Regions from separate parts of the Bradyrhizobium sp. WU425 genome, predicted to be linked through region 2. Evidence: riboswitches for the same ligand, from Rfam matches in the RefSeq annotation. Region 2 holds a riboswitch; the other holds the start of a gene.
The links. Region 2 has a riboswitch for glycine ahead of gcvT (glycine cleavage system aminomethyltransferase GcvT). Riboswitches for the same ligand answer to the same signal wherever they lie in the genome.
Positions count from the first base shown of each region.

Region 1 (11,662 bases), 3.6 Mb from region 2:
TGGTTTGGGGCACTAGCATTGCGGCAGCGCGGCCACCTTACAGTAAACTATCCAACAAGCAGCTATTTGCCGATCAGCCAGCGCGAACTTCGCTCGATGGGCGATGTAGCTCCACTAAATTCTCAAGCAACAAAGGGCCAATCATTTCAATCCGTTTTGAGCCACCAGCTGTTTCAGTGATTGTCGTCTCAACTCATCGAGGTTCACCGAGCAAGATGGCAGTGGGACATGTAGCCGGTGTCGTGTTGTCTTGTATTTCATCAGATCACCTGAAAGGCCGGCTTTGATAATACGCGCCGCATCAACAGGTGCCCCATCGGCCCAATAGGTTACTTCCAAATTGGGGTCGTCGTAGGAAAGCAGGACGCATGGAACGACGGCCAAACAGAGTCCGATCGCACAGAAGCAGCGATGGTGACCGTCCATGATCACAGAATGGCTGCGTTCAACTAAGATCGGCTCCGTCCACCTGCCCTCTTCCTTGATTGCCTTTGCCAGCAGCCTAGCTCGTTCAATGTCAATTTCTTCGGTGGGTCTCAGCCGCGTGACTTGCAGTTTGATTATGGAGTAGTTCGATCCAGCGTCATTCATTTAAGTAATCGCATCCCATCTTCGCTCCGCCACGGGGCGCTTGGATAAACACAAGCGATCTGCGAAAGAGCTCTGACGAGAATATGAGCAGGTATCGTGCCAAGGTAAGCAATTTTGAGGGCACTGATCGCAAGGCGCTGCGCCTTATATGTGATCGGAGGCCTGAAAATTACTGTCCGGCAATTTGCGTCTTCGAAACTCATATTATCGTAGTTCGGCCGCACTGTGGAGGCGAACATCCGGGTCAATAAGCAGCGCTTTGCGACTTTTGGTAATGCATTTTAGCGCGCCGGGGATGCACGTGAGTACGAACAAAGACTGGCGCGTTCGGCCCGGCACAGGTTGTCGGAAATCTTACGCATCGATTGTCTTTATTCTAACATCGACACGCCTGACCAGCATCGTATTGGATGGCGATGATTTCATAGAACGCTCTGTATCGCTCCCTCGAGAACGCAACCTCGAGCCATCTTGGTCCGTGCCTGTTACTGTTTTGCATAGTCGAGCCACTGACGTTCTAATTTCGGACCTCTGCCGTGAGCCTGTCGGTGCGACAATTGCGTCAAGTCCACAATCTGGAACAGCGAACCTGGCCAGGTGCGCGATGGTAGCGTGTTGTGGATCGGGTCGGGCGGGCGCTCAAGAACCGCGAGCGAATGGGTCTGAGCGACGGCTCGATCGCGCAAATCTCCTCAGCCGTCACCGCTCGGCGCTCGAGGCCACCCCTAGCCAGCAGTGCGGAAACCCGAGCTGCCGGGTCGAACTTGGTCTTGCTGTGACGGAAGTGCAGGATTCTTCTTTTCTCTCACACTCGACCGTGATCTCTTCATCCTGCGCCATCCGCATCGGATGAGTTCGCGCCCTTCGCGTGCTGTTGCGATTGTGTTCTCTTCGTATTTCGGGATGGACGTAGCGAATTGCGCCATCCACGACATCTTGTGCCAAGACGGTGTCGGATTGACGAGAAGCAAGGCTCCCGCCGTGAACATCAACTTGATGTCCTTCAGTACCGTGGACCAGCTGTTCCAGACCTCGGCGTTCGAGGCAGAGAGCCGGCCACCGTTGGTGAAGGGAGTTTCCACCGCAGCGCAGGCGTCATGGCCGCATAAAGCTATTGCGATAGCGGTCCAGCCTCCGGTCCGATCCTGGCCAGATCGAAACCGAGCGAACCAAAGCCGTGCAAGATTCCGCGCAGGCTGTTCTCAACGTCCAGCAGCTTGCTCTGCACCAGCTTGCGCGCCGTCAGCAGGGCTCGCACTTCCGTAACCCTACGCGGTAGGCCGCAGCGCGCTGATCTTTCCAGTTAACCGTTAGAGCTCGTCGGACTCCTCGGTTTTCGGCTTCATCGTCGCAGCGAGCACTTGGCGGCGTTTTTCGATGATGCTAGGGTCCTCTTTGTGGATTGCGATCAGCTCTTTGAGGTTCTCGATCCCCTCATCGGTGAACGCCATCACCCCATCTTCACCGACGCCCACGACCCATAGCTGGCCATCCTCGGGGTCCATTTCTTCGGCGACCTCGAACAGCCATTCCTCGTCTTCTCCAAGCATCTCGGCGACATGGCCGAGGGTAAACACGTGGCTGACTTTGTTGACGGGCCCCATCAAGCCGCCTGCGCCGCGAGGCCTTGCTGTTGCGCAATCTTCCAGTTCCAGGGCAGCAGCTCATCGAGCCTGTGGGCGGGGTGGATGGCGATGCGAGCGAGTACATCGGCAAGCCAGACCTGAGGATCGACGTCGTTCATCTTCGCAGAGACGATGAGGCTATACATGGCGGCGGCACGACGCCCTCCGCGGTCGGACCCGCAGAATAACCAAGACTTTCTGCCCAATGCGATGCCGCGCAGCGCTCTTTCGGCGGCGTTGTTCGAGAGACAGACGCGGCCATCGTCGAGGAAGCGTGTGAAGGAGCCCCAGCGCTTGAACATGTAGTTCATGGCCTTGGCCAGATCGTGACCGCGGGAGAGCTTGGCGCACTGCTCACGCATATAGGCTTCCAGATCGGCAACCAACGGAGCGCTCTGCGCCTGGCGGACAGCCTCTCGGTGGTCGGCGCCTTGGCCATTGATCGTGCGCTCGATTCCGAAGAGGGCGTCGATGCGACGCACGATCTCGATCGCAATCGGCGAGAGGGCGATCTCCTTCTTGCCAGCAGCCTTACGTCGCGCGTTTTCCTCAAGATCCGCCATGGCGAAGAACGGGCGCCGGGCATGCACCCAACAGGCCGCCTCCCTGATAGGCCCAGGACTTCGCGGGGGCTCGTAGAGTTTGGTGTATCCGCCGAAGGCGTCGGCCTGCAGGATACCGCTATAGTTGGCCAGATGCGCCTGCGGATGCTCGCCCCTTCGATCGCGCGAGTAATAGAACATTGCCGCCGGCGGATCTGAGCCGCCGAAGGGGCGGTCGTCCTTTACATAGACCCAGCATCGAGCGACATCGCACTTGCCCAAGGCCAGCACGGGCACGGTGGTGTCGTCGCCGTGGAGGCGTTCGGATGCCATGACGTGGGCTTCCAACAGACGCAACAGCGGCTCCAATACCGTGCAGCACGCTCCGACGGCGTCGGCTGCGGTCGACAGACTGATCGGCACGCCTTCCAACGCGTAACGCTCGGTTTGCCGGTTCAGAGGCTGATGCTGGCCGAACTTCTCATAGAGCAGCATGGCCAGCAGGCTCGGCCCCGCCCACCCTCGCGGGATCACATGGAATGGCGCCGGTGCCTGGCTGATCTTCTCGCAGTCGCGGCAAGAGAACTTCTCGCGCACCGTCTCGATTACCTTCCACTGACGCGGCACCGATTCCAGCGTTCGGGTCACATCTTCGCCGAGCTTGCGCAAGCGATTGCCGCCGCAGCATTCGCACGCCGTCGGCGGATCGATCACCACCCGCTCGCGCGGAAGGTGGTCTGGGAACGTGTTGCGCTCAGCGCGCTTGCGCGTAAATCCGTCAACCGTCTCGTCAACGCTGACACGCTTGCCGCCACCGAAGCTTCGGTCCCGCCGAAACGACACTCGCCAGGCGCGCCCGCCGCCGCCACGTGAACACCAAACTCGTCGAAATGCCGTGCCGCCGCGCGATCTCCGTCACAACCGCGCCGGGCGCCAGCGTCTCTTCGATGATCCGCATCTTATCGTCGCGAGACCAGCGACGACGACGCTCAACCCCGCCCAGGACCTCTACCCGCATCTACCGACCTTAAGGCTAGCCTTAAAGCTAGATCCTCGTCGGATACCTGCAACTCAACAAGGCGGCCCACCCCGGAGGAATACGCACTTCCTGCGCGTCGATAACTTGCAGTGCACCGGCCGTAATCAGGCTAGCCGCATCAGCTGCGCGATGTTGCGCGCGTCGTTGCGGTCCGACTTCACCGGCGTCGTGTCGAAGGCATCGTTTCCCTCCGGTGAGGGCCGCCTTGTTGGGTTAGTCCAATTGGTGCGTAACAGTCCTTATGGACAGCCATAAGCGCAGTACTCAGCTTGAACGGCTTGAGGTGGTCGAGACTGGTCGTCGTCGGCGCTGGTCGGATGACGAGAAGCTGCGGATCGTGAGCGAGAGCTTTGAAGAGCCGCGTGCTATATCGTCGACGGCACGGCGCCATGGCATATCACGTTCGTTGCTGATGACATGGCGTCGCGCGTTCGGGCCCGAGCCGATCAGCCCTCAAAGCGAACAATCTGGCTTTGCGCGGGTCATCCTGGCCGCTGAGGTCGAGCCGGCGGTTGCTGCCACACCGCCGAGTGGGCAGATGGTGATCGTAGTCGGCAGGGATCGTCGAGTGATTGTCGACGCCAGCGTCGATGCGGCGGCGCTGGCGCGGGTGCTGCAGGTTCTGGAGCTTCGATGATACCGATCTCTTCGAACGCCCGGATCTGGATTGCGACCGGCCACACCGACATGCGCAAGGGCATGCAGGGTTTGTCATTATTGGTGCAGGAAAGCCTTGGTCGTGATCCGTTCGCCGGAGATGTCTTCGTGTTCCGCGGACGCGGCGGTTCGCTGATCAAGGCCTTGTGGCACGATGGAGTTGGACTGTCGCTCTACGCGAAGCGGTTGGACCGTGGCCGTTTTGTCTGGCCGGCGACGGTTGGCGGTGTGGTGGGGCTGAGCGCGGCGCAGATGAGTTATCTGCTGGAGGCGATCGACTGGCGCAATCCGCAGCACACGTGGCGGCCACAGAGCGCAGGATAGGCTCAAAAAGTTCTGAGGTGCGGAAGAAAAGAGGCCTCAAATCGCCTCTTTTGTGATTCCATCGGGGCCATGGGTGACGACCTTGAATCGCTGCCAGACGACGTCGAAACGCTGCAAGCGGCATTGATCGTTGCACGGGCGGAGGCTGCGGCCGCCCGTGCCCGGCAGTCCGACGACCAGGCGTTGATCGCCCATCTGAAGCTGCAAATCGAGAAACTTAACCGCGACCGCCATGGTCCGCGCTCGGAGCGTACCGCGCGGCTATTGGATCAGCTTGAACTGACGTTGGAGGAGCTGGAGAGTTCGGCGACGGAGGACGAACTCACCGCCGAAATGGCCGCGGCCAAAACCACGAAGGTGGCGTCGTTCACGCGCAAGCGGCCGTCACGCCAGCCGTTCCCGGAGCATCTGCCTCGCGAGCGGGTGATAGTGCCGGGACCTGTGGCGTGCGCCTGCTGTGGCGGCGCGCGGCTGTCCAAGCTCGGCGAGGACATCACCGAGACGCTGGAGGTGATCCCGAAATCCTGGAAAGTGATCCAGCACGTCCGCGAGAAGTTTACTTGCCGTGATTGCGAGAAGATCAGCCAGGCTCCGGCGCCGTTCCATGTGCTTGCCCGCGGCTGGGCGGGGCCAAGCCTGCTGGCGATGGTGCTGTTCGAGAAGTTTGGTCAACATCAGCCGCTGAACCGGCAAGCGGAGCGCTATGCCAAGGAGGGTGTGCCGATCAGTCTGTCGACCCTGGCCGACCAGGTCGGCGGCTGCACCGCGGCGCTGGCACCCTTGTTCAAGCGCCTCGAGGCCTATGTGCTGAGCGCCGAGCGATTGCACGGGGACGACACCACGGTCCCGGTCCTGGCCAAAGGCAAGACCGACACCGGCCGGATCTGGGTCTATGTGCGCGACGACAAGCCCTTTGGAGGGCCGGCCCCGCCGGGGGCGGTGTTCTATTACTCGCGCGATCGGGCCGGCGAGCATCCCCAGGCTCACTTGGCCAACTACAGCGGAATCTTCCAGGCCGATGCCTATGGGGGCTATGGCAGGCTTTACGAACCGGGCCGCAACGCAGGTCCGATCCTGGAAGCCGCGTGCTGGGTCCATGCCCGGCGGCCGTTCTTCGTGATGGCTGATCTGGCCGAGAATGCGCGTCGCAAGGCTCAGGGCAAGAAGCCGGCAGTGATCTCGCCGCTGGCGCTGGAAACAGTCCGCCGGATAGACGCCCTGTTCGAGATCGAGCGAGGCATCAACGGCGAGACGCCCGAACGGCGCCGGGTCGTCCGCCAGGAACTGAGCGCGCCGCTGATCGCCGATTTAGAAGCCTGGATGCGCGAGCAACGCGCCAAGCTCTCACGTCGCAACGACATCGCCAAAGCAATGGACTACATGCTCAAGCGCTGGACCGCGTTCACACGCTTCCTCGACGACGGCCGCATCTGCATGTCCAACAATGCGGCGGAGCGTGGCGTGCGCGGCATCGCTTTAGGTCGCAAGTCGTGGTTGTTCTGCGGCTCGGATCGCGGCGGCGAGCGGGCGGCGGTGATGTACAGCCTAATCGTCACCGCCAAGATGAACGATGTCGATCCGCAAGCCTGGCTCGCCGACGTTCTGGCGCGCATCGCAGAGCATCCCGTCCAAAGGCTCGACGAACTGCTGCCATGGAATTGGCGCTCTGCTATCCGGAACGTTGATCAAGCCGCCTGAGCCGAAAATGACCCGCGCGCGGTCTTCGCCGGATGCTTACAAGGCATCGCTCACATGCGCGTCTCCAAAAGCTCGACTGCAAGGGCTAGCGGCCGAAGACTGTCGCCCGGCAGCCACGCCTGGCGAGGTGATAGGCCGTTGTGATGCCGGTAATTCCAGCGCCGATTACGGAAACGCAAGATGTATCGGGTGTGGTCATAGGTGTTACTTCCCGCCCACGGCGGGTGATTTGCCCCCCTCTGTCATTGGCCTATGGGCTTCATCGCACCCACTCACTAGGGCTACGACTTTCACCATCGGCGCAGAACTGCCGTCCTGCTTTTCAGAGCTAAACCCCGAAAAGCGGTACTTTTGTCTAAGCGTTTCCGGGGCGATTGCTCCGTCGGCGCCGTTTCAGCCTTGAAGCAGAAACGAACTCTCCCGCTGTTCCTGAGATTGCCCCGTCGATATCTCGAACGTTAAGCGTGGGTTACGTGCAGTTGCACATCAGCCCAAGAGAACATCCGACATTCTTTCAAGATCGCGCCAAAGTTCTTCAGCGCTTTCCAGACCAAGGCTCAGTCGGATATAGCTTCGGTGCAATTCCGAGGGCATTGCCTGCCGCTCGCCTGCGACAGTCATGGGGGCGACAATGCTTCGCGTTCCTCCCCAAGAAGCACCGATGACAAACGTCCTCAACTGGTCGAGAGCACGGTCAACTTTGCCGACATCGACGCCCTGCAGTAGAAGACTAAAAACACCGGAGCAGCCCGCGAAGTCACGCTGCCATAAGGCATGCCCAGAGAACGAAGGAAGAGATGGATGCAAGACCTTAAGACCTGACCTTTCCAAGCGATGCGCGAATAGCTCGCCAAGTGCGCCCGCGTGCCTTATCCGAAGAGCCATCGTTTGGATGCCCCGTAACGCCTGCGAGCAATCATCGGGGGATGTGCCCACCCCCAGAGCGCCCAAAGTGCTCCGAAAACGCGCATACAGATCAAGATCATCAAGAATGATCGCACCGAGAAGGAGGTCGGAGTGACCACCTGCATATTTAGTAAGCGCCTCGGCCACGATATCCACGCCCAGGCTTAGAGGTCTACACAGCAAACCAGTCGCCCATGTATTGTCGCATCCCAGAAGCGCGCCAGATCTTCTGCACCTCGCTGCGATGGCCGGGATATCGCAGATTTCCATCGTGGTTGAGCCCGGCGACTCAACCCAAACTAGCTTGGTTGCGCCAGGTCGGAACTTGGCGTCGAGGTCGGCGAGACGAGTCGGATCAAAGTACTCTGTATCGACTCCAAAGGACTGAAGGATTGTCCGCGCGAATAGCTTCACCGGAGGATAGACATTGTCGGCGATCAACAAGTGCTCGCCATGGTTCACCAGGCCGAGCATAACGGATGTTATCGCGCACTGCCCCGACGGCACGATGATAGATCGGCTTGCGGAATGAATTGCCGCCAGCTGGTTCTCCAACGTCCGGGTTGTTGGAGTTCCAGAGAGGCCATAGGTATAGCCATCCGGCGACCGTGTCGCACGCGCGCGATAGGCCGCTGCGTTTGGGAAAACAATCGTTGAAGCTCGATAAAGCGGTACCGAGAGACTAGCAAACCCTTCGAGCGACGCGGGGGGCGGAGCGACGCACAGCGTTTCGTTGTTGTTCGAGCTGATGTCCATGGGGCCTAATATCAAGCGCTTCTGCTTTTCTGCGCGGACCTATCGCGATACGTACCACCCGAAGAGGGCCGGCCGGCATCGTATGAACTGCCCGCGAGCGGCAGGTCTGGAGGGCTATTTGGGTAGTCTAACGATAGTCGATTCCGCAAAGCTATTTCGCTGTAGCAGGCGTTGCATCACGCTCAGGGAAGTCGTAGCTCATGATCGTTCTTGCGACAAAGCCTTCACGATTTTTCTGAGCGAGGCATTGATCTCGATCAAGTCGCGGAGTTATTTGTCCTCAGGTCGAAACTCAAAGGACGGACGCGTTGCGTTGATGTGAGCCAGCGCTTCGTCAAGTCCAGAGAACGCATCCTTCAATAGATCAACCGAAGCGAAGTTGCACCATTTCCCGGTGTCGAGATTCGAGACAGCGCCACGCCAGGTAAGGTAAGCATGCCACGCGCTTCATGTGACAGAGTCTGAGCGTTATCCATCACGATCATGCCTATGTGCGCTTTTGTGCCAATGCCTCCATCGCCTTCATATGATGCTTTTGACCTCCGCCGGGGCGCATCTGCGTCCTTGGTTGCAACCATTGGGTCCCTTTTTAGAATCTTCTGCAGCGCTAGAACGATTGGTAGGCGCTTGCGTCGGGCAGATTCGCTGCGCCACTTCGGGCGAGTATATCTGGTATGTCGGCTCTGAGGAAGCCGGCTGACATAGCAGTATATCGCGTATGATGTTAGCCGCCGCAGCTTCAAACCTTGGCAGAACCGCCCTCATACCGGCCAGTCGCCTGCGAAGTCGACCTCATGCAAATGAAATTAAGCGATGGAGAACAACATGGCATTGCCTCCACCTGCCTGGGTGAAGCGGAGGTCATTGCCCGCCTGTGCGCCAACATAGCAGATGCAAATGTCGATGCCGTGATTCTGACCTCATGGCAGAATTGTGATTATTACTCCGGGTTCAGAACGCTATTCTGGACTCTGGATACCAGGCCGCTGTTAGCGATTGCGCGACGTGATCGCGCCAGGATTGCAATAATCATTAGCAGCTCGGAAGAGCGCAATGCGCAAGCATGGCCGAACCGCCATGTTCAGCCCATGTATCATCATGGCTACACCGAAGTCGCAGTATCCGCCGCAGGCGAGTTTCTGAATGATCTCTCGGCCGGTGCTGCTGTTCGATTTGACTATGGACCCGACATGTTTGGGCGCGGATCGATCGCACTGATCGATTACTTGAGGGCGGCGCAGCGCAAGTGTAGGCTATCGCACCAGGCCGACCTCATCTGGCAGCAGCGGCTCGTCAAAAGTCAGCACGAGCTGGCCACCAAACGTCAGGCCCGTCGCATAGCAACGGCAAGCTTTTTTGCTGGTTTGGCCGATCTGCGCCTCGACATGGATGAATATGAGTTCGGCCAATTGCTCAAGCAGCGAATGATCGCGCTGGGGGCCGATAGCGTCGACCGGCTTCCAGTTCGCTTTGATCCCGCAGGAAAGAGTTACGAACAACCGAACTACAACGTTCCATTGGCTCCCGGCAACTTCATCTGGGTAGGCGCACGCCGTGCTGATCAGATCAGTGATCTGGATCGGGTCGCGAAAGATCAGTAAGGCAACGCCAGAGCAGGAAGACCTGACGGGTTCGTGAGAGGCGTGACAATTCGATTAGCAGAGAAGGTAAGGCCTGGGATGACCGGCGCCATGGTCTATCGTCCCTTTGAGGAACTCTGGTCGGAGCGCAACCAGTCTCGCCTGACGGCGGCGCGTCGTGTTGGCCACGGCTCAGGTAACGCGTTAACGGAACTGCCATCATTGATGGCCGGCTCGAACGAGATCATTCTGGAAGACATGGTCCTGCATCTTGAACGCAAGCTTGAGATGACGGGCGGCGTGTATCAGACCGAAGAAGTCTTTCGAGCTACCGAAAGTCGTCCTGAATTTCTGAGCGAGATCGCGCCCGAGCGATTGCCCAGTCGATCTGTAAAATCTATATCAAGCGCGCATGGTCCCGCCCTAGTCGTCGACCTGCAAGCGAAGAAAATTTCGTTGCGTGAGCCGAGCGATGACAGCCAGATCGCTTACTGAACAGGGTTAACAATGAAAAGCCGCGTGTGGAGCAAGATCGATTTTTCGGCAACTGGAATGCAGGCGGACTATGCCCGCGTCCCATATTCGTCCGACATATCCGCCTACGGCTGGATACCTGTTCCCATACTCTGTTTCAACGGCGGTAGCGGACCAACCGCTCTATTGACAGCAGGAACGCACGGCGACGAGTACGAGGGCCAAATCGCGCTACGCAATCTCGCACGGGAGTTGTCTTCAAGCGCAAATCTGCGCGGTCGAATCATTATCCTTCCTGCTCTGAATTGGCCTGCCGTTAGCGCTGGTCGCCGGAATTCTCCACTCGACGGCGGTAACCTCAATCGTGAGTTTCCGGGCCACGCAAATGGTGGGCCAACCGCAATGATCGCCCACTATGTGACGTCAGAACTTTTTCCTCTGGCGGATGTGGTCCTTGATCTTCACTCCGGAGGCCGGTCGCTGGACTATTTGCCGGTCGCGCTCGCCCGGTCCGGCCGGAACGACGCTGAGGCTGCCGCGATTTTGCGGCTTCTGAAAAGCTTTGACGCACCATTTGGGGCGATTACCCATGGCGCGGGTGCAGGTGCCGGGTCAACTCTCTACGCCGCTGCTGAGCAACACGGAATTCCTGCTCTGACGACTGAGCTGGGTTTCGGGGCCACTCTCTCACAACGTGGGCTGCGGATCGCTGAGCGTGGCCTGAGACGGGTTCTGCACGATTATGAAATTCTTCCGGCTATGGACCGCATCGAGCCCAGCTCGTCCGTGATTCTCAAATATCAAAGCCCGCACAACTCCATCTACGCGCCTTGCGACGGCCTGTTCGAGCCATTTGCCAAACCGGCCGATGAAGTCAAGGCGAACCAGCCGGCGGGACGGGTCTATCCATTAGGTGATGTTGCTGCCGAACCGGCCGAACTGAAGTTTCCTGCCTCTGGTGTCGTTGCTTACCGACGCTTTCCGACTTTGGCTCACACGGGTGATGCGCTTTTTGGTCTAATGTCGTTGATGGAGGATGTCGCTTGATACTCGCGCTCGGTGGCCATGCCACGCTGTCCTCCAGCGAACTCCCTATCATGCGCTTCAACGGAGCATGATCCGCCAGAGTTCAAGGCCGGTTCCGAAGTCAGGCTGGGACCAAAAACGGAAAGCGGTGACCATCATTTCATACATCTCAAAGCCAAGCAAGATTTCGTCTTTGTATCCTGGAGATTGCTACTAAGGCCCAATTCCAGCTGCCGTAACGCAATTCAATGCAGCACGTTGACAGAAAATGCCAAGCATAAGGTATGCCATCGCCCTGGGCTACGTGTTCGCAATCAAGGCACCTCGCTGACGATCGAGATTGCTAGGGACAGTTCCACTAGCCGCAATCGGAATGCGAATACGTTCGGCCAGAGGGAGATCGGAACGAAATGTCGACAGCACCTTCTCGTCTCCGTCCCAGCT
Region 1 is NZ_CP088089.1:6,764,165-6,775,826, reverse strand. It holds partial or broken gene BcanWU425_RS37825 (ABC transporter permease subunit) at 1-19, opposite strand, end outside; gene BcanWU425_RS32590 (ParB N-terminal domain-containing protein) at 142-591, opposite strand; gene BcanWU425_RS32585 (hypothetical protein) at 1,703-1,849, opposite strand; gene BcanWU425_RS32580 (hypothetical protein) at 1,902-2,195, opposite strand; partial or broken gene tnpC (IS66 family transposase) at 2,195-3,541, opposite strand; gene BcanWU425_RS37820 (transposase) at 3,549-3,716, opposite strand; gene tnpA (IS66-like element accessory protein TnpA) at 4,039-4,434, shown strand; gene tnpB (IS66 family insertion sequence element accessory protein TnpB) at 4,431-4,778, shown strand; gene tnpC (IS66 family transposase) at 4,848-6,476, shown strand; gene BcanWU425_RS32555 (FAD-dependent oxidoreductase) at 6,562-6,675, opposite strand; glycine riboswitch at 6,810-6,909, opposite strand; gene BcanWU425_RS32550 (trans-sulfuration enzyme family protein) at 6,963-8,138, opposite strand; gene BcanWU425_RS32545 (hypothetical protein) at 8,933-9,739, shown strand; gene BcanWU425_RS32540 (M24 family metallopeptidase) at 9,818-10,213, shown strand; gene BcanWU425_RS32535 (succinylglutamate desuccinylase/aspartoacylase family protein) at 10,226-11,239, shown strand.
Region 1: it holds a riboswitch for glycine, as region 2 does, so the genes downstream of both, BcanWU425_RS32555 (FAD-dependent oxidoreductase) here and gcvT (glycine cleavage system aminomethyltransferase GcvT) in region 2, are expected to answer to the same signal.

Region 2 (11,662 bases):
CCGCCAAGGCCGCCGGCAATGCGCCGGGTACCACCGCCGCCGACATTCCCTGGCTGAAGCTGGAAGTGACCGCCCACCGCGGCAGCGGCGTCCTCACGCCCGTTACCACGGTTCAGCGTATCAACACCCATGGCGGCAAGCTCGACGGCGCGTGCGACAAGGCCGGCGACTTCAAGAGCGCGCCCTATTCAGCCGACTACGTCTTCCTGAAGAAGGGCTGAGCGCTTAGCGGTCGGTGCCGTCGCGCTCCGCCTGCGCCAGCTCCGCCACCGCAAGGTCACCGCTGCCCTCCAGTCGCGCCTTTGCGGTCTTGTGGACGTGCGCGGCCAGCGTCGGCATGCGTTCGATCAGGGCGTGAAAGTCCTGGGCGTCGAGCACCAGCAGCCGGGTCTTGCGTGTCGCCGTCACCGTGCCGCTGCGTTTTGTCTTATGCAGCAGCGCGATCTCGCCGAAGAACGTGCCATCCGCGAGCCGCACCTGCTGGTTCGGCAGCGCGATCTCGACCTCGCCGGCGGTGATGAAATACATCGACGAAGCCGCATCGCCCCGCCGCACCAGGATCTCGCCCTGCTCGATCGTGCGCGCCCGCAGCAGCCGCATGATGTCGGCGATCTCGGATGCGCTGAGATGCGAGAACAGCGGCACCCGCGCCAGCATGCCCCAGGTGACCACGAAGTCGCGCCGCTTCACCTCTTCCGCAAAGGCGGTCGAGATGATCGCGACCGGCAGCGCGATCATGGCAAAGCCGCTGATGATGGTGAAGACGGAGATGAACTTTCCGAGCGCCGTCACCGGCACGACGTCGCCGTAACCGACGGTGCCAAGCGTCACGATCGCCCACCACATCGCCTGCGGAATGGTTCCGAGCTTGTCCGGCTGCACGTCGCGCTCGATGGCATAGAGCAGCGAGGCAAACGTCAGCACCGCGCCGATCAGGATGACGATGCAGCCGATCAGCGCCCGCCGCTCCGCGTGCACGGCCGCGAGCAGCGACCGCATCGCCGGCGAGTAGCGCACCAGCTTGAAGAACGGCAGCACGCCGAGCGCTGCCAGCGTCGCATGCCGGCCCGTGGCCAGCACGATCGCGGCCGGCAGGAACGCGAGCAGATCGATGATGCCGAGTGCGGAGAAGACATAGCTGAGCCGGTCGGACAGCGCGGACGCTGCGCGCTGGGTATGGCCCGCCACGGTCCACAGCCGCGCCGCATATTCCAGCGCGAACACGATCACGGACAGGATGGTGATCGCCGAAAACAGCGCGCCGAATTGCGCGTCCAGCTCCGGCACCGAGGCAAGGATCATCGCGGCGACATCGAGCACGATGACGCCGATGATCAGCTGGATGAAGCGCGACCCGACCGAGTAGGCCAGCGGATCATGCTCCAGCAATTCGTAGAGGCGATCCCTCAGATTGGGATCGCGAAGCCCAATTCCTCGCGGAACGGGGCGCACCTGCCTACGCGCCGGCCGATTTTTGTTCAGCCATGGCTTTTTCGATCGCCGTGAGCGCCGCGGCCGCATTGGCGCCATCAGGGCCGCCGGCCTGCGCCATGTCGGGCCGCCCGCCGCCGCCCTTGCCGCCGAGCGCTTCGGAGGCGACCTTCACCAGATTGACTGCATTGAAACGCGAAGTGAGGTCCGCGGTGACGCCGACCACGACGCCGGCCTTGCCATCCTCGGTGACGCCGACGATAGCGACGACGCCGGAGCCGATCTGCTTCTTGCCGTCGTCGGCAAGGCTCTTGAGATCCTTCATCTCGATGCCCTCGACCGCGCGCGCCATCAGCTTGACGTCGCCGACTTCGCGCACACCTGAGGCCGCGCCGTTGCTCGAAGCTGCACCGCCGCCCATCGCCAGCTTCTTGCGGGCGTCGGAGAGTTCGCGCTCGAGCTTCTTGCGCTCCTCCATCAGAGCGGCAATGCGCGCCGGGACGTCGTCGATCGAGGTGCGCAGCTCGTGGGCCGCGGTCTTCGCCAGCGCCATGGTGTCGTTGGCGTGTTTTCGCGCGTAGTTGCCGGTTAAAGCCTCGATGCGGCGCACGCCGGAGGCGACCGCGCTCTCGCCCGTCAGCGTGATCAGCCCGATGTCGCCGGTCCGCCTGACATGCGTGCCGCCGCAAAGTTCGACCGACCAGCCGAGTGCGTTGGCGCCGCGCTCGCGCGCGGTCCGGCCCATCGAGACGACGCGAACCTCGTCGCCATATTTCTCGCCGAACAGGGCGCGTGCGCCGGCCTCACGGGCCTCGTCCACGCCCATGACGCGGGTCGAGACTTCGTCATTCTCCAGCACCACCTCGTTGGCGATGTCCTCGACGCGCGCGAGCTCTTCCGCCGTGATCGGCTTCGGATGCACGAAGTCGAAACGCAGCCGATCCGGCGCGACCATCGAGCCGCGCTGGGCGATGTGGTCGCCGAGCACCTGGCGCAGCGCCTCGTGGATGAGATGGGTCGCCGAATGATGCGCGCGGATCGAAAAACGCCTGCCGTGATCCACTTCGAGCTGCAGCGCGGTGCCGAGCTTCAGCTCGCCGCTCTCCAATGTGCCGACGTGAACGAAGAAATCACCGAGCTTCTTCTGGGTGTCGGTGACGCGGAACTTGATGCCGCCCTCGCCGGTCAATACGCCGGTGTCGCCGACCTGGCCGCCGGACTCCGCGTAGAACGGCGTCTGGTTCAGCACGATCGCGCCCGTCTCGCCGGCCTTGAGGCTCGTGGCTTCCTTGCCGTCCTTGACCAGCGCAGTCACCACGCCTTCAGCGCTCTCGGTCTCGTAACCCAGGAATTCGGTTGCGCCCAGCTTCTCACGCAGCGGGAACCAGATCGCCTCGGAAGCCGCTTCGCCCGACCCCTTCCAGGACTCGCGCGCCTTGGCCTTCTGACGCTCCATCGCGTCGGTGAAGGAAGCCTGGTCGACGCTGATGCCGCGCGACTTCAGCGCGTCCTGCGTCAAATCGAGCGGGAAGCCGTAAGTGTCGTACAGCGTGAAGGCGACGTCGCCGTCGAACATGTCGCCCTTCTTCAAGGACGCGCTCTTCTCGTCGAGAATGGCGAGGCCGCGCGTCAGCGTCTTGCGGAAGCGGGTTTCTTCCAGCCGCAGCGTTTCCTCGATCAAATTTTCCGCGCGCATCAGATCCGGATAGGCCTGGCCCATCTCGCGCACCAGCGCCCAGACCAGGCGATGCATCAGCGGTTCTTGCGCACCGAGCAGCTGCGCATGGCGCATCGCGCGGCGCATGATCCGGCGCAGCACATAGCCGCGGCCCTCGTTCGAGGGCAGCACGCCGTCGGCGACGAGGAAGGCCGACGAACGCAGATGGTCGGCGATGACGCGGAACGAGGCCACGGTCTTCTCGTCCGGTCCGCTTCCGAGCGCCGACGCCGTCGCGTCGATCAAATGACGGAACAGGTCGGTCTCGAACACGCTGTCGACGCCCTGCATGATGCAGGCCATGCGCTCCAGCCCCATGCCGGTGTCGATCGAGGGACGCGGCAGCGCCACGCGCTCCTCCTTCGTCACCTGCTCGTACTGCATGAAGACGAGATTCCAGAATTCGAGGAAGCGATCGCCATCCTCCTCAGGCGAGCCCGGAGGCCCGCCCCAGATGTGCTCGCCGCGATCGATGAAGATCTCCGAGCACGGCCCGCACGGGCCGGTGTCGCCCATCGCCCAGAAATTGTCCGAGGTCGGGATGCGGATGATGCGGTCCTCGGAGAAGCCCGCGATCTTCTTCCACAGCCCGGCCGCCTCGTCGTCGGTGTGGTAGACCGTGACGAGCAGCTTGTCTTTCTTGAGCCCGAACTCCTTCGTGATCAGCGTCCAGGCCAGCTCGATCGCGCGCTCCTTGAAATAGTCGCCGAAGGAGAAGTTGCCGAGCATCTCGAAGAAGGTGAGATGGCGCGCGGTGTAGCCGACATTGTCGAGGTCATTGTGCTTGCCGCCGGCGCGCACGCATTTCTGCGAGGTGGTGGCGCGCTGATAGGGCCGCTTCTCGACGCCGGTGAAGACGTTCTTGAACTGCACCATGCCGGCATTGGTGAACATCAACGTCGGATCGTTGCGCGGCACCAATGGCGAGGACGACACGATCTCGTGGCCGTTCTCGGCAAAGAAATTCAGAAAGGTCGACCTGATCTCGTTGACGCCGCTCATGTTCATCCAATCGGGTGTGCTTGCACCCGCCTTCCAGCCATCCAAACCGCAAGTTTGGGCTGATATCTGCGGGCCAATGCGCTTTTAGACAAGGCCAGCTTGGCTGTCCAGAAACTGTGCAGCCAGATCAAGGCGTTGCCGCAGTCGCGTAATCCGTTGGAAAGCCGCCGATGCCGCGTTGACAGGCTTGGCCGGCCTGTGGTCTTTACCTATCTGTATCGTACGGCCACGTCGGGAGAGACCGGCACTGGTAGCCGGCGCCGAAGGAGCAACCGCCCCGGAAACTCTCAGGCAAAAGGACCGCGTGGCTTTGACAGCATCTGGAAAGAGGCGCCGACGGGCCAAGACCTTTTAAAGGGTAGGTTCGGACAGCGTCCGCCGACGGGATAATACTCTCAGGCACAGCGACAGATGGGGCTTCGACTGGTGTCCACGGGAAATCGTTCCCGGGGAACCGCCGAGGGCCCCCCGATGCTTGCGCGCGACGACAAAGACTCCCTGAAACGCACCCCCCTTTACGACCGGCATGTCTCGCTCGGCGGCAAGATGGTGCCGTTCGCGGGCTATGACATGCCCGTGCAATATCCGGCCGGAGTCCTGAAGGAACACCTTCATACCCGCAACGCAGCCGGCCTGTTCGATGTCTCCCACATGGGCCAGATCGCACTCAGGCCGAAATCCGGCAAGGTCGAGGACGCCGCCCGCGCGCTGGAAGGACTGGTGCCGCAGGATATCTTGGCGATCGCGCCGGGCCGGCAGCGCTACGCCCAGTTCACCAATGCCGAGGGCGGGATTCTGGACGATCTGATGGTCGCCAATTTCGGCGATCACCTCTTCCTGGTCGTCAACGCCGCCTGCAAGGCCGAGGACGAGGCGCATCTGCGCGCGAATCTCTCGGACGACTGCATGATCGATTCGCTTGCCGACCGCGCGCTGATCGCGCTGCAGGGGCCGAAGGCGGAATCGGCGCTGACGAAATTGTGTGCAGAAGCACCCGCCATGAAATTCATGGATTCCGGTCCGCACAAGGTCGCCGGCCTCGACTGCTTCGTCTCGCGCTCCGGCTATACCGGCGAGGACGGCTTCGAGATTTCGGTTCCTGCCGGCGATGCCGAACGGCTCGCCAAGGCCCTGCTGGACAATCCTGACGTCATGCCGATCGGGCTCGGCGCCCGTGACAGCCTGCGGCTCGAGGCCGGGCTTTGTCTTTACGGCCACGACATCGACACCGCGACCACGCCGGTCGAGGCCGCACTGGAATGGTCGGTGCAGAAGAGCCGCCGCACCGGCGGCGCGCGTGCCGGGGGCTTCCCCGGCGCGGCAAAGATTCTCGCCCATTTCGACCATGGCGCATCCCGCCGCCGCGTCGGCCTGCGCACCGAGGGCCGCGCGCCGGTGCGCGAAGGCGCGCTGCTGTTTGCGGATGCGACCTCCGCCGAGCCGATCGGAAAGGTCACCTCGGGCGGTTTCAGCCCGAGCCTGAATGCGCCGGTCGCGATGGGCTATGTGCCCACCGCATCGAGCGCGATCGACACAAAACTCTTCGCCGAGGTGCGCGGCCAACGCCTGGCCGTGCAAATCGCCGCCATGCCCTTCGTGAAAAACACCTACAAACGCTGAGGACCGAGAAAATGACCACGACGCTGTACACCTCCGACCACGAATGGCTCGCGATCGACGGCGATGTCGCCACCGTCGGCATCACCGACTACGCGCAATCGCAGCTTGGCGACGTCGTGTTCGTCGAATTGCCCAAGCTCGGCCGCACGCTGAAGAAGGCCGAATCCGCCGCGGTCGTGGAATCGGTGAAGGCCGCATCGGACGTCTACGCGCCGGTGACGGGCGAAGTGCTCGAGACCAACGCCGCGCTCGCCGCCGAGCCCGCACTGGTGAACTCGGATGCGCAAGGCGCGGCCTGGTTCTTCAAGATCAAGATTGCCGACAAGAGCGAGCTCGGCGGTCTGATGGACGAAGCCGCCTACAAGGCCCACACGGCGTGAGATGATGCGAACTCTGACCTCATATTCGGTGTCATCGTCCGCGAAGGCGGACGATCCAGTACGCCGCGGCCAATCGGCCCTAGCCGAAGCGGCTGCGTTTACTGGATGCCCCGCCTTCGCGGGGCATGACGGCGACAAGAACATCTGAAGCGAGGACCCATGATGACCGCGCACCGCAAATCCAACGGCGACACCACCAGCTTCGTTCGCCGCCACATCGGCCCCTCCGCGCGCGACGTCACCGCGATGCTCGAGGCCGTCGGCGCGAACAGCGTCGATACGCTGATGGCGCAGACGCTGCCGGCCTCGATCCGGCAGGCCGCCCCACTCGATCTCGGCAAGCCCTTGAGCGAGACCGAAGCGATCGCGCATATGGCCGAACTCGCCGCCCAGAACCAGGTCTTCACCTCGCTGATCGGCCAAGGCTATTCCGGCACGATCCTGCCCGCGGTGATCCAGCGCAACATCTTGGAGAGTCCGGCCTGGTACACCGCCTACACGCCCTACCAGCCCGAGATCAGCCAGGGCCGGCTGGAGGCGCTGCTCAACTTCCAGACCATGATCTGCGATCTTACCGGGCTCGACGTCGCCAACGCCTCACTGCTCGACGAGGCCACCGCGGCCGCCGAAGCGATGGCGCTCGCGGAGCGGCACTCACGGGTCGAAGCAAAGGCCTTCTTCGTCGACAAGGACGTGCATCCGCAGACGCTCGCCGTGATGCGCACCCGCGCGGAGCCGCTGGGCTGGACCCTGGTCGTGGGCGATCCCCTCACCGATCTCGACAAGACCGACGTGCTTGGTGCACTGCTGCAATATCCGGGCAGTTCAGGCGCTGTGCGCGACCTCAGGCCCGCGATCGCCAGCCTGAAGGCCAAGGGCGCACTCGCGATCATCGCCGCCGATCTGCTGGCGCTGACACTGCTCGCCTCGCCCGGCGAGCTCGGCGCGGACATCGCCATCGGCTCGGCGCAACGTTTTGGCGTGCCGATGGGTTATGGCGGGCCGCACGCGGCCTATATGGCGGTGCGCGATGCGCTGAAGCGCTCGCTGCCCGGCCGCATCGTCGGCCTCTCCGTGGATTCGCGCGGAATGCCGGCCTACCGTCTCGCGCTGCAGACCCGCGAGCAGCACATCCGCCGCGAGAAGGCGACCTCCAACATCTGCACCGCGCAGGTGCTGCTCGCCGTGATCGCCTCGATGTATGCAGTCTATCACGGCCCCGAAGGCCTTTCGCAGATCGCGCGCAATGTGCACCGCCGCGCCGCGGTGCTGGCGGCCGGCCTGCGCAAGCTCGGCTTTGCGCTCCAGTCCGACAGCTTCTTCGACACGCTCAGCGTGGATGCAGGGGCGAAGCGTACCGAAATCGTGGCGCGCGCGGCGGCCGAGAAGATCAATCTCGGCGCTGGCGAAACTGCATTGCGGATCGCGCTCGACGAGACCACCACGCCCGCAACGGTGGAAGCAGTCTGGCGCGCCTTCGGCGGGCAGCTTGCATACGCCGAGATCGACGCCACCACGCGCGAGGCGCTGCCGGAGACGCTCAAGCGTGCGACCTCTTTCCTCACCCACCCCGTCTTCCACGCGCATCGCTCGGAAACCGAGATGCTGCGCTACATGCGCAAGCTCAGCGACCGCGACCTCGCGCTCGACCGCGCGATGATCCCGCTCGGCTCGTGCACCATGAAGCTGAACGCGACCACCGAGATGATGCCGCTGACCTGGCCGGAATTCGGCAGCCTGCATCCGTTCGCCCCGCCTGAGCAGGCGAAGGGCTACTACGCGCTGTTCGCGCGGCTGGAAAAATGGCTGTGCGACATCACCGGCTATGACGCGATCTCGCTGCAGCCGAACTCGGGCGCGCAAGGCGAATATGCTGGGCTGCTCGCGATCCGCGGCTATCACGCGGCGCGCGGCGAGACGCACCGCAAGATCTGCCTGATCCCCTCCTCCGCCCACGGCACCAACCCGGCTTCGGCCGCGATGGTCGGCATGGACGTGGTGGTGGTCGCCTGCGAGAAGAACGGCGACGTCGACGTCAACGATCTCCGCGCCAAGGCCGAGAAGCATTCGAACGACCTCGCCGCCGTCATGATCACCTATCCCTCGACGCATGGCGTGTTCGAGGAGCACATCCGCGAGATCTGCGACATCGTGCATGGCCATGGCGGTCAGGTCTATCTCGACGGCGCCAACCTCAACGCGCAGGTCGGCCTTAGCAGGCCCGGCGATTACGGCGCCGATGTCAGCCATCTCAACCTGCACAAGACCTTCTGCATCCCGCATGGCGGCGGCGGCCCGGGCATGGGCCCGATCGGCGTCAAGGCGCACCTCGCACCGTTCCTCCCGGGCCATCCCGCGACAGATGGGAAAGCGCCTGTGGGACCGGTCTCGGCCGCGCCGTTCGGCTCGGCTTCGATCCTGACCATCTCCTACATCTACATTCTGATGATGGGCGGCGAAGGCCTCAAGCGCGCCACCGAGATCGCGATCCTCAACGCCAACTACGTGGCTGCAAGGCTCGATGCGCACTTCCCGGTGCTCTACAAGAACGAGAAAGGCCGCGTCGCGCATGAGTGCATCGTCGACCCCCGCGCGCTGAAGACGACCTCAGGCGTCACCGTCGACGACATTGCCAAGCGCCTGATCGATTACGGCTTCCACGCGCCGACCATGAGCTTCCCGGTGCCGGGCACGCTGATGATCGAGCCGACCGAATCGGAATCCAGGGCGGAGCTCGATCGTTTCTGCGATGCCATGATCGCGATCCGGAAGGAAATCGCCGAGGTCGAGGCCGGCCGCTTCAAGATCGAGGCGTCGCCGCTCCGCCACGCCCCGCACACCGTGCACGACATCGCGGATGACGACTGGAAGCGCGCCTACACCCGCGCCGAGGGCTGCTTCCCCGCGGGCACCTCGCGCACCGACAAATACTGGAGCCCGGTCGGGCGCGTCGACAACGTCTATGGCGACCGCAACCTGGTGTGCTCCTGCCCGCCGGTGAGCGATTACGCGGAGGCGGCGGAGTAACCGTTTTGTAGGGTGGGTTAGCCACCGGCTGCGCGAAGCGCAGTCGCTAGCGTAACCCACCACTTCTGTCTCTGGCGAAATGGAAGAGGTGGGCTACACTTCGCTAACCCACCCTCCGGCACGGAACACGCATTTAGGGCGCAACCAACGAGCGGGTCTCGGGGTCCCACCGCCAGAGTCGCTCGTTGGTCAGGTGAGTGCCGCCCCACCAGCGATCAATCCGGTTGTGCCGGCGAAAATCCTGGTCGCCTCCCAACACCGCCTTTCCGAACTCGGTCAGCGTCAATTGCGACCGCTCATACCGATCGAACTGACTTGAATCGTCGTGCATCTCTAGCGAAAACGGACCTTGATCCAGTCCCGACACGGCCGGCCTCTCGCACCGCGCAAGGCCGTCAAGCAGCGCTCCAACTTCCCAATAACCATACACATCCAGCCCGTTGCACTTCTGATGGCCCGGAAAGACATCGAAAGGCTGCATGCCGCCTCGCGCGATGAGCTGGAGTATCCGCGCTTCCGTGGCTCCAAGGCCTGAGGCGGGACGCGGAAGTTCGTTGAGCAGAGCCCTCACGTGAGGGGCGAGTTGTGGCAAACAGCTCAAATTGGTCTTGAAGAGATCCCTCCAACTTTGCGGGGTCGGCGCGCGATAGGCCCGCCATGCACGCTTGGCCAATTTGAGTTGACGAGGTGTGATCGCAACAGCCGGCGGGTAGAGTTCGCTTCGCGGTGGGTCGACATCCCTGACACCCAAGAACAGGGAGCGCACGACAAAGTCGGGATTTGCATCGTGTTGGCGGCCCCAATGATCGAGCAGCCAGAGCAGGATCAATTGCGCATTTGGCTCCGGCCCTCGCCAAAACTCGACCGTGTCATATTCCGCGAGCAGTTCAATCAGTCCTCGATCCTTCACGCCTGATTCCTCGAGACGCCAGGACGGCGTATCGTCGAGCCAGTGAAGCCCGCGGGGCTGTGTCGTACGCGGCGCAAAGAATGCGTCCAGCTCTGCATCGGCTGGCAACGGTCCCCAGACCAGCCGGCGCTCGATGGCAATCACGAGGTCGGCAAGGCCCGCCTGTTGAATAGCGCCGGCGATGGACGAGTCGGTCGTGACAATGAGCCGCGTCATGCCGTGGCCTCAAGGCTTCGTCAAAACATTACCGTAACGCCACAGCCGATCATTGGTCAGGTGCGTGCCGCCCCACCAGCGGTCGATCGGATTGTGGCGACTGAAATCTTCCTGATGGGCCAGGACGGCCCTGCCGAACTCGGTCAACGACAACCGGCTGCGGAGATAGACCTCGTGCCGAGCTCTTAAATTTTCGCGATCGATCGTGCGCAGTTCGTCGCCCAACCCGGCCACTACGGGCTTGGGGCCGAGCGCGAGCCCCTCGAGCAACGAACCCAACTCAAATTCTCCGAACACATATGTGCGCCGTTGCGAGCGCAGGTGAAACAACGCATTCGTGTTTGCAAACCCTCTAGCAAGGAGCTCCAGAAATCGCATCTCGGTCGCACCGAGACCCGTGAAAGGCGACGGCAGTTCTGCCAAGAGATCGAGCAAGGCCGGGCGCAGCATCAGCAATGCACTGAGATCCTGGTGTAGGAGATCGACGCACGCCTCAGGGGTCGTCGCGCGGTAGGCCGACCACGCCAACCGGGCAGTCTCGAACTCTCGAGCCGTGATACGCACGACTTGAATGTGCGGCTCGGACGCAGCGAGATCCTCACCGCGTTCTGTGGTCAGCTCGGATGCCACAAGTCGAAGTTTAAGCTTTCGCACCAGCGAGGAGCAGGAGCTGAGGTGGTCCAGCAGCCAGACGAGCTGCAATTGATCCCGGGGAGCTGGGTCGAACCAAAGTTCAACCACGTCATATTGCTCGCAGAAGTTCGCAAGGGACAAGTCTTTGCGGGCCTTGATGTCCTTGGGCCACCGGATGCCCCAGTCGGACCAATGATCACCCGGCCCGAGATTCGCCGAACGCGCGGCGAAAAAGGCTGCGAGCTTCTCGGGCGAGGGCAGCGGTCCCCACTCAAAGTGAAACGAGGATGAGATGACAAGCTCCGCCAAGCCCGATCGGGCGAGCCCGCTTCCGGACGAACTGGTCAAGATCAACCGCTTCATCGCGCCCCCCGAGCACGACCAATCCCAAACGAAACAGGCGCCGAAGACGTCGGCAACTCAACGTCCTCAGCGCCCGCTCCTCGCGAAAACTTTACTGTTGAAGCTTACTCGTCCGCCGGCTCCTCGCCGTCGGCGTCACGCTCGGGGCTGCCGGCGAGAATCTGCTCGGCGATCAGGCCGGAGTTCTGGCGGATCGAGGTCTCGATCTTGGCGGTGATGTCGGGGTTGGCCTTCAGGAACGCTTTCGAATTCTCGCGGCCCTGGCCAAGACGCTGGCTGTCGTAGGAGAACCAGGCGCCGGATTTTTCGACGATGCCGGCTTTGACGCCGAGATCGAGGATCTCGCCCATCTTGGAGACGCCC
Region 2 is NZ_CP088089.1:3,133,718-3,145,379, reverse strand. It holds gene BcanWU425_RS14950 (DUF3455 domain-containing protein) at 1-221, shown strand, start outside; gene BcanWU425_RS14945 (cyclic nucleotide-gated ion channel) at 226-1,452, opposite strand; gene alaS (alanine--tRNA ligase) at 1,457-4,150, opposite strand; glycine riboswitch at 4,373-4,462, shown strand; gene gcvT (glycine cleavage system aminomethyltransferase GcvT) at 4,622-5,770, shown strand; gene gcvH (glycine cleavage system protein GcvH) at 5,782-6,150, shown strand; gene gcvP (aminomethyl-transferring glycine dehydrogenase) at 6,313-9,177, shown strand; gene BcanWU425_RS14920 (hypothetical protein) at 9,311-10,303, opposite strand; gene BcanWU425_RS14915 (hypothetical protein) at 10,313-11,299, opposite strand; gene recA (recombinase RecA) at 11,404-11,662, opposite strand, start outside.